DNA from 3 places in the Lentzea sp. NPDC036949 genome. Region 3 is predicted to be linked to each of the others. Evidence: riboswitches for the same ligand, from Rfam matches in the RefSeq annotation. Region 3 holds a riboswitch; each other region holds the start of a gene.

Region 1 (3,266 bases), on a different contig from region 3:
CTCCTCCATCCGACTGGCTCTCAGACCACGGACTCCAGCGGCGTGTGCACCAGGCCGGTCGCCTCGGCCACCGGGCCGTTGGTCAGCTGACCGGCGTGCGCGTTGAGGCCCAGGGCGAGCGAACGGTCGTCCTTCAGCGCCTTCTCCCAGCCCTTGCCGGCCAGCGCGACCGCGTAGGGCAGCGTCACGTTGGTGAGCGCGTAGGTGGAGGTGCGGGGGACGGCGCCGGGCATGTTGGCGACGCAGTAGAACACCGAGTTGTGGACCTCGTAGGTCGGCTCGGCGTGCGTGGTGGCGCGCGAGTCCTCGAAGCAGCCGCCCTGGTCGATGGCGATGTCGACGAGCACCGAACCCGGCTTCATCTCCGCGACCAGCGCGTTCGAGACGAGCTTCGGGGCCGCGGCACCCGGCACCAGGACGGCGCCGATGACCAGGTCGGCCTCGCGGACGGCCTGCTCGATCGCGAACGAGTTGGACGCGAGCGTGCGCAGGCGGCCCTGGAACTGGGCGTCGATCTGGCGCAGGCGGTCGACGTTGGTGTCGAGGATCTGCACGTCGGCGCCCATGCCGACGGCGATGGTGGCGGCGTTGACACCGGCCACACCGCCGCCGATCACGACAACGCGGGCAGGGGCGACACCGGGGACGCCGCCGGGCAGCACGCCGCGGCCACCGGAGGGCTTCATCAGGCTGAACGCGCCCACCTGCGGGGCGAGGCGGCCCGCGACCTCGGACATCGGGGCGAGCAGCGGCAGCGAGCGGTTCGGCAGCTGCACCGTTTCGTAGGCGATGGCCGTGGTGCCGGAGGCCAGCAGGGCCTCGGTCAGCGGCTTGTCGGCGGCGAGGTGCAGGTAGGTGAAGAGGGTCTGGCCGGAGCGCAGGCGGGGGTACTCCTCCGCGATCGGCTCCTTGACCTTGAGGACCAGGTCGCCCTCGGCCCAGACGTCGTCGGCGGTCGGGAGGACCTTCGCACCCGCGGCGAGGTACTCCTCGTCGGTGATCGCGGAGCCCAGACCGGCGCCCTGCTCGACGTACACGTCGTGGCCCCGGCTGGTCAGCTCGTGGGCCCCGGCCGGCGTGAGGGCGACGCGGTACTCGTGGTTCTTGATCTCGCGAGGAACGGCGATCCGCACGATGACTCCTCCGTTTCGGCTGGCTGCTATCTCACAATGTGGGGCAGCCGGGAGGTCATGTCACTGTGCGGGTTGCACTGTTCGGGACCAGGCCGGTTGTGCTGCTGGGACAAAGCGACCTGCGCCACGCCTGTACCGGTCCCGCGTTGACACCCGGTGGCGGGCCCACATAGCGTTCCCACCGGAACTGAATAACGGCCGCGGTGCCCCTGACGGGCACCAGAACCCGGGTGGGAGAGACCTCGACGAGCTGGTCGGGGCGCCGAAGGGGCAAGCTCCCGCACACTCTCAGGCAGCAAGACCACTCGGGGTAGGCAACTCTGCACGGCGGAGGGGGCGCACGTTTCCTGCCCGTCATCTGCCAGAGGAGTCGCCGTGGAGTTCCCCGAGAACCTGCTCTACACCGCCGAACACGAGTGGGTCGACTGGACGCCGGGCACCCAGGACCCGTTGACCTGCGGGATCACCGAGTACGCCGCGGACGCGCTGGGTGACATCGTCTTCGTCCAGCTCCCCGAGGTCGGGGCCGAGGTCGTCTCCAACCAGGTCTGCGGCGAGCTGGAGTCCACCAAGTCCGTCAGCGACCTGTTCTCCCCGGTCACCGGCGAGGTCCTCGAGGTCAACACCGCCGTCGTCGACGACCCGGCGATCATCAACACCGACCCGTACGGCGCCGGCTGGCTGTTCAAGGTGCGCGTGGACTCCGCGGAGGACCTGCTCACCGCGGCCAAGTACGCCGAGCTCACCTCGGACTGACCCGCTCGCACCCACCACGAAGGACTGATCAGTGGCGATCAGCGTTTTCGACCTGTTCTCCGTCGGCATCGGGCCGTCCAGCTCGCACACCGTCGGCCCGATGCGCGCCGCCGCCATGTTCGTCGAGAAGCTCGGTGCCCGCGCGTCCGAAGTGGACCGCGTGCACGTCGAGCTGTTCGGCTCGCTCGGCGCCACCGGGCACGGCCACGGCAGCCCCAAGGCCGTGTTCCTCGGCCTGGAGGGCAACCTCCCGGAGGAGGTGGACCCCGCGGCCGCCGCCCACCGCGTCGAGGAGATCGTCGCGAGTGGACGGCTGCGGCTCGGCGGCACGCACGAGATCGGCTTCGCGCACGACCGCGACCTCGTCATGCACCGCCGCAAGTCGCTCCCGTTGCACCCCAACGGCATGAGCTTCGAGGCGTTCCGCGGTGACGAGCCGGTCGAGCACGCCGTCTACTACTCGATCGGCGGCGGCTTCGTCGTCGACGAGAACGCGTCCGGCAGCGACCGCATCAAACCCGACTCGACCCCGCTGCCGCACCCGTTCCTGACCGGCGACGAGCTGCTCGCGCGCTGCCGAGAGACCGGCCTGTCGATCAGCGAGATCATGATGGCCAACGAGCTGTCGTGGCGCTCGGAGGAGGAGGTGCGGGCCGGGCTCCTGCACATCTGGCACGTGATGCAGGAGTGCGTCGAACGCGGCTGCACCGAGCAGGGCATCCTGCCCGGCGGTCTCAAGGTCCGCCGCCGCGCCGCCGAGATGCGCAAACGGCTGGAGGGCGAGCACTTCGTCACCGACCCGCTGCGCGTCATGGACTGGGTCACGCTCTTCGCGCTGGCCGTCAACGAGGAGAACGCGGCAGGCGGCCGGGTCGTCACCGCACCGACGAACGGCGCGGCCGGCATCGTGCCCGCGGTCCTGCACTACTACACCAGGTTCGTGCCCGGTGCGAACGACGACGGCGTGGTGAGGTTCCTGCTCACCGCGGGCGCCATCGGCGTGCTGTTCAAGGAGAACGCCTCGATCTCCGGCGCCGAGGTCGGCTGCCAGGGCGAGGTCGGCTCCGCGTGCTCGATGGCCGCCGGTGGTCTCGCCGAGGTCCTCGGCGGCACCCCGGAGCAGGTCGAGAACGCCGCCGAGATCGCCATGGAGCACAACCTCGGCCTCACCTGCGACCCGATCGGCGGCCTGGTGCAGATCCCGTGCATCGAACGCAACGCCGTCGCGTCCGTCAAGGCGATCACCGCGGTGCGCATGGCGTTGCGCGGCGACGGCTCGCACTTCGTGTCGCTGGACAAGGTCATCAAGACCATGCGGGACACCGGCAAGGACATGTCGGTGAAGTACAAGGAGACGGCGCGCGGCGGTCTCGCCGT
Region 2 (3,266 bases), on a different contig from region 3:
GTCCGAGGTGCGGCGCAGGTCCGACGGGATGCCGTCGGCGGTGTCGGTGTCGATCGCGTCCACATCGGACCCGGTCACGCCGAACGCCTCCCACACGGCGACGACGTGCGCGCGCGTGGTCTTCTCGTCGCAAGCGACCGCCACGACGTCGGCGTCCACGAGGCGCAGGTTGATGCCGAGCTCGCGGGCCTTGGCGACGACCTCGGCGGCACGGCCCTCGACGCGCACCTGCACGGTGTCGAAGAACTCGCCGTGCACGACGTCGAGACCGGCCTCGCACAGGCCCGTCGCGAGGACGGTGGCCAGGCGGTGCACACGGGTCGCGATGGCGCGCAGGCCCTCGGGGCCGTGGTAGACCGCGTACATCGACGCGATCACGGCGAGCAGCACCTGCGCGGTGCAGATGTTCGAGGTCGCCTTCTCGCGGCGGATGTGCTGCTCGCGGGTCTGCAGCGCCAGGCGGTAGGCCAGCGAGCCGTCAGCGTCGACGGAGACGCCGACGAGGCGGCCGGGCAGCTGGCGCTCCAAGCCGGAGCGGACGGCCATGTAGCCGGCGTGCGGGCCGCCGAAGCCGATCGGCACGCCGAAGCGCTGGGTGGTGCCGACGACGACGTCCGCGCCGATCTCACCGGGCGGGCGCAGCAGCGTCAGCGCCAGCAGGTCGGCGACGACGACGGCCTGCGCGCCGGCGGCGTGGATCTCCTCCACCAGCGCGGCCTGGTCGCGGACCACACCGGACGCACCGGGGTAGGACAGCAGCACGCCGAAGAAGTCACCGCCCAGGCCCAGGCCCTCGATGCCCTGCGACAGGTCGGCGACGACGACCTCGATGCCCAGCGGCTCGGCGCGGGTCTCGATCACGGCCAGCGTCTGCGGCAGCGTGTCGGCGTCCACGACGAACTTGTTCGACTTCGCCCTGCCCGCGCGGCGCACCAGGGTCATGGCCTCGGCGGCGGCGGTCGACTCGTCCAGCATGGACGCGTTGGCCATCGGCAGGCCGGTCAGGTCGCCGACCATCGTCTGGAAGTTCAGCAGCGCCTCCAGGCGGCCCTGCGAGATCTCCGGCTGGTACGGCGTGTACGCGGTGTACCAGGCGGGCGACTCCAGGACGTTGCGCAGGATCACGCCCGGCGTCACGGTGTCGTAGTAGCCCAGGCCGATCATCTGGGTCATCGGCCGGTTCTGGGAGGCGAGCGCGCGCAGCTCGGCCAGCGCCTCGGTCTCCGTGGCGGGCGCCGGCAGGTCCAGCACCAGGTCGCGCTCGTGGATGGACGAGGGCACCGCGTGCTGCGCCAGCTCCTCCAGCGATCCGACACCGATCACGTCGAGGATGCGGGCGAGCTCGGCGGGGCGCGGGCCGACGTGCCGGTCCGCGAACGGGGTGCCGTGCTCGAGAGCGGCGAGCGGAATGCGGTCCTGCGTCATCTAACGCCTCCGGGGGGCTGCGGGCACACGTGTCCTGGTGCCCTCCCCGCTCTGTCCGTACCCGGCATCGGGCGCCTGAGAGGTTCACCCGCCACGAGAGCGGGCTTTCACCGTCGGCGGGATCTCGAGAGATCCGCTTTCCAGAGGCGTCTCGCTCACGCGGTCCTGGGTGCCTGAGAGGTTCCCGGGGAGGAACTTGCTCCTTCGGCGCCGGGTGCAGCACCCGGTCTCTCCCGCCTGAGTTCAGCGACTACCCGTGAAGAGTACCCGCAGGCAGGCCCGCCAGTCCCCACCGACGCGACCTACGTCTCAGCGACGGGACCGGCTGAGCCGGCGACAGCGGGTCAGCCGGTGGCGCGCTCCCGGCGGCGGCGGGTCAGCTCGTCCTCGGTCATCGGCGCGATCTCCACGCCGTCCGCACGTTCGGCCGGGAACTCGTGGATGGTCCCGCTGATCTCCCGCATCGCACCGCTCACCGCGATGCCGAACACGCCCTGCCCGCCCTGGAGCAGGTCGACGACCTCCTCGGGGGAGGTGCACTCGTAGACGGTCGTGCCGTCGGAGAAGAGCGTGATCCGCGCCAGGTCCTGCACGCCGCGGCGGCGCAGGTGGTCGACGGCGACCCTGATGTTCTGCAGCGAGACCCCGGTGTCCAGCAGCCGCTTCACGACCTTCAGGACGAGGATGTCCTTGAAGGAGTAGAGCCGCTGGCTGCCGGAGCCGTGCGCCATCCGCACCGTCGGCGCGACCAGGCCGGTCCTGGCCCAGTAGTCGAGCTGCCGGTAGGTGATCCCGGCGATCTGGCACGCCGCGGGTCCCCGGTAGCCGACGAGTTCGTCCGGCAGCGAGGAGTCCGGGAACAGCTCACCCTGCTGCCCGGATTCGGCCCGCAAGGGCGCTTCCTCGACCACGCCTGCCTCCCCTCGCCAACGGCCACGAAAGTCGGGGCCGTCAAGCCGCCTGGTCCACTCGCGCAGACCGGCGACGTCCACTCGAGTTCGACGGTAAGACCGCTCCGAGGGCAGGTCAACGCGACGCGCGGGGAGTGTTGGCCCCCAACCTGAGGCGGGGGTCCGCACCGTCACCCGAACTAGGACGTTCAGGTGACGTTTAGTGATTGTTTAGCGGCCATGATGTGCGGAAAGTAGTCCGATCGAGGGACACCCCACCGATCGGCGCCGGGTCCGAACAAGACGGTCAGCGACAGTCGGGGGAACTCAGGTGTCGGCGCCCCGGAAGTCCTCGGGGGACACGGAGTCGAGGAACTCGCGGAACTTCTCGACCTCGTCCTCCTGCTCGTCCGGGATGATCAGACCGGCCTCCGCCAGCACGGACTCCTCCGCGTGGATCGGCACGCCGACGCGCAGTGCGAGGGCCACCGAGTCGGACGGGCGGGCGGACACGCGCACGTCGCCGTCGAACACGAGCTCGGCGAAGAACGTGCCCTCCTGCAGGTCGGTGATCCGCACCTGTTCGAGGTTGCGGCCCAGCGCCCCGATGACGTCCTTGAGCAGGTCGTGGGTGAGCGGGCGGGCCGGTCGCACACCCTGCTGCTCCAGCGCGATCGCGGTGGCCTCGACCGAGCCGATCCAGATCGGCAGGTACCGCTCACCCTCGGTTTCGCGCAGCAGGAGGATCGGCTGGTTCTGGGGCAGCTCCACCCGGACGCCCACGACACGCATCTCGCTCATCGGGTCTCGCCTCCCTCTGACTCGTTGGGGAGTACCCGGAACGTCTCCGAGCATCCCCCGGCACACGCGTTCGACGCTACCCGCCAAGCGGGCCGTGTGCTCAATCGTTGCGGGCAGAACGTGATCAAGACGATGGCCGCTCGAACCCGC
Region 3 (3,266 bases):
CGCGGCCGTCACCGTCGGAGACGTGGTACGGCACGACGTTGTAGAGCTTGCCGGAGAAGTTGATGCGCATGCCGTGGGTCAGGTGACCGCCGTGCGCGAGGTCCAGGCCGAGGATCGTGTCGCCGGGCTGCAGCAGCGCGAACATCGCGGCGGCGTTGGCCTGGGCGCCGGAGTGCGGCTGGACGTTGGCGAAACCGGCGCCGAAGAGCGACTTGATGCGCTCGATGGCGAGGCGCTCGACGACGTCGACGTGCTCGCAGCCACCGTAGTAGCGGCGGCCGGGGTAGCCCTCCGCGTACTTGTTGGTCAGCACCGAACCCTGGGCCTGCAGCACCGAGACCGGCGTGAAGTTCTCCGAGGCGATCATCTCGAGGGTGCCCTGCTGGCGCGCCAGCTCGGCCGCAACGGCCTGCGCGACCTCGGGGTCGTACTCCGCGAGGGAGGCGTTGAACTGGTCGGACATCTGGAGGATCTCCCTACTTGGCGCGCTTGTAGAACGGAAGTGCGACGACCTCGACCGGCTGCTTCTTGCCGCGGACGTCCACCAGCAGAGGGGTGCCGGGCGCGGAGCTCGCCCGGTTCACGTAGGCCATCGCCACCGAGTAGCCCAGGGTCGGCGACAGCGCGCCCGAGGTCACCTCGCCGACGACCTCGTCGCCGTTCAGCACGGCGTAACCGTGGCGGGGCGCGCGGCGCTCGGGGGTCTTCAGGCCGACCAGCACGGAGTCCACATCGGACTCGGACACCTCGGTCAGCGCCTCGCGGCCGACGAAGTCGCCCGGCTTGTCGAGCTTCACGACCCGGCCGAGACCCGCGTGGTACGGGGTGAGCGAGGTGGTCAGCTCGTTGCCGTACAACGGCATTCCGGCTTCCAGGCGCAACGTGTCGCGGCAGCCGAGACCGCACGGCTTGAGCTCGTGCGGCTGCCCGGCCTCCAGCAGCGCCGTCCACACTGCGGCGGCGTCGTCGGGCGCGACGAACAGCTCGAAGCCCTCCTCGCCGGTGTAGCCGGTGCGCGCGAGCAGCGCGTCCACCCCGGCCACCTTCGAGGGGTAGGAGGCGTAGTACTTCACCGTCGACAGGTCGGTGTCGGTCAGCCCGGCCAGGACCTCCACCGACTTCGGGCCCTGGATCGCGATCAACGCGTAGTCCGTGGACCTGTCCGTGACGACGGTGTCGAACCCGGCGGCCCGCTCGACGAGCGCCTCGGCGACCACGGCGGCGTTCGAGGCGTTGGCGACGACCATGAACTCCTCGTCGCCCAGCCGGTAGACGATCAGGTCGTCGACCACGCCGCCGTCGGCCTGGGTGATCATCGTGTAGCGGGCCTTGCCGACCGCGAGCGCGGAGATGTGGCCGACCAGCGCGTAGTCGAGTGCGGCACCGGCCTGCGGCCCGGTCAGCACGATCTCACCCATGTGCGTGAGGTCGAACAGGCCGGCGGTGGTGCGCACGGCGTGGTGCTCGGCCAGCTCGCTGGAGTAGCGCAGCGGCATCTTCCAGCCCGCGAAGTCGGTGAACATCGCGCCGAGCGACTCGTGCTCAGCGTTCAGTGGCGTGAGGCGGGACATCAGAACGCTCCTCCAGGGTGCGCCGAAGAGCCGGGCCAGGCCGGCTGAGGCAACAGAAGAATGACACGGTCCACCGGAGACTCCTCACCAGAGCGAGCCTCCCCCTCTGTCATGAGCCTGAGAGCTTCGTCGCCGGAGCGACTTGCACCGTGGGCGAGGCTCCTGATGAGCCTGCTTTCCAGAGTTGCCTTCGTCGTGCGGTATCTGTGCCTGAGAGATTCCGGGGAGGAGTTGCTCCTTCGGCGCTCCCGCTGAAGGGAGCTCTCCCGCGCGACATCGACGGCCGTGTTCAGTTGGTTGCCCCAGACGCTAGCAGGCCGAACGTCACAGCGGCACGCCCTGAGCAGTCTTCTCCACCACCTTGCGCTCCGCCCAGAACGACAGGAACGGGATCGTCCCCGCGACCAGCACGAGCGCGGTGCCCTTGATGGACCAGCGCAGCTTCAGCGCCAGGTCGACCGAAAGCACCAGGTAGATGGCGTAGAGGAACCCGTGGATCGGGCCGACGACCTTCATCGCCTGGTCCATGCCGGCGGCGTACTTCAGCACCATCGCCACGACCAGCAGCAGCAGGAAGACACCGACCACGTAAGCCATGACCCGGAACCGGGTCAACGCACCCTTCATCTGCCCGCCTTCGCTCAACGACCGTCCCGCGCGTTGAGGTCCGCGAGCATGCGGTTGTAGGCCGCGAGCTCCGCGTCTTCTTCGTCGTCGAAGTGCTCGACAGGCGCGGGTTTGACGGCGTCAACGGTAGTCACCGGTGCGACGGGGGGTGCAACCGGCTCCGGTGCGGAGAGAGCCTCGTCACGGCGCTGGCGCGCGAGACGGCGGAACCGCCACACCATGAAGAGGGGGAAGAGGCCGAAGAGCGGCCACTGGAGCACGTACCCGAGGTTCTGGAACGTGCCGCTCGCGGACTCGAAGCGCTGCCACTGCCACCACGCGAGCCCGCAGCAGAGGACCAGCGCCGCCAGACAGGCGAGCGCGATCAGCACACGCTGGGGAGTAAGGAGGCCGCGCACGACCTCCACACTACTGGGGTGGGGCCTCCTGTCAGGAGGCCACCCGTGAGGGGTAGCGCGCCACGGGAGCGCGCGTGCCCGTTTGCGAGTGAACTTCGGGGCTGCCGATGCCTCGACAGCCCGCTTCTCCTACGCCACGCCGTCCCGGCGCTGCCTCTGCAGACGAGCAACGCACCAGGCCGCGGCCGAACCGCGGCGGAGGTGCTGGAGAACCGTCATCGGTCCCAGGCGCCTTCCGAGGTCGGCAGGCGTGAGGCCGGCGGCGCGGTAGTCGAGCGCGCGCTGGTCCAGCGGGCTGATGCCCGCGTCCCACCACTGCTCGGCCTCGGCGACGTCGCCCACCAGCTGCCAGTAGCTCGCCGCGGCGGCGAGCAGTGCCTCGGGTGCCTCCGGCGCCCGCTTGCGCATCGCGGCCACGTAGGCCGGATCCGCCGAGTCGACCTTGACCAAGCCACGCGGCCCACTCCTGCCTCCCCGCTGCACGGGGATGCCGGGCGCCGAGGGGGGAGCCTCCGCGAGCCACGCGTTCTTGATCCGGTTCACCTCCTGCATCTCTGCGTCGTCAGACCGTTCAGCCGCCCACTGCTGCAACAGCTCGTGGACCCCGGAGTCCTCGACCATCCATGCCTCCTCGTCGGTCGGGGATCGGCCATTGCAGCGGAAGGTATTC

Evidence for each region. Region 3 has a riboswitch for glycine ahead of gcvT (glycine cleavage system aminomethyltransferase GcvT). Riboswitches for the same ligand answer to the same signal wherever they lie in the genome.
Region 1: linked by a shared signal. The riboswitch ahead of gcvH (glycine cleavage system protein GcvH) and the one ahead of gcvT (glycine cleavage system aminomethyltransferase GcvT) in region 3 are both predicted to bind glycine.
Region 2: linked by a shared signal. The riboswitch ahead of gcvP (aminomethyl-transferring glycine dehydrogenase) and the one ahead of gcvT (glycine cleavage system aminomethyltransferase GcvT) in region 3 are both predicted to bind glycine.

What each region holds. Positions count from the first base shown of each region.
Region 1 covers NZ_JBVJRA010000008.1:176,993-180,258, forward strand. The annotation lists gene ald (alanine dehydrogenase) at 21-1,133, opposite strand; glycine riboswitch at 1,355-1,447, shown strand; gene gcvH (glycine cleavage system protein GcvH) at 1,509-1,889, shown strand; gene ACZ7CD_RS23625 (L-serine ammonia-lyase) at 1,921-3,266, shown strand, end outside.
Region 2 covers NZ_JBVJRA010000007.1:94,097-97,362, reverse strand. The annotation lists gene gcvP (aminomethyl-transferring glycine dehydrogenase) at 1-1,425, opposite strand, end outside; glycine riboswitch at 1,576-1,671, opposite strand; gene ACZ7CD_RS20765 (MerR family transcriptional regulator) at 1,770-2,336, opposite strand; gene ACZ7CD_RS20760 (bifunctional nuclease family protein) at 2,643-3,116, opposite strand.
Region 3 covers NZ_JBVJRA010000003.1:514,747-518,012, reverse strand. The annotation lists gene glyA (serine hydroxymethyltransferase) at 1-463, opposite strand, end outside; gene gcvT (glycine cleavage system aminomethyltransferase GcvT) at 477-1,571, opposite strand; glycine riboswitch at 1,671-1,758, opposite strand; glycine riboswitch at 1,760-1,850, opposite strand; gene ACZ7CD_RS11920 (DUF3817 domain-containing protein) at 1,896-2,198, opposite strand; gene ACZ7CD_RS11915 (hypothetical protein) at 2,213-2,596, opposite strand; gene ACZ7CD_RS11910 (helix-turn-helix transcriptional regulator) at 2,726-3,217, opposite strand.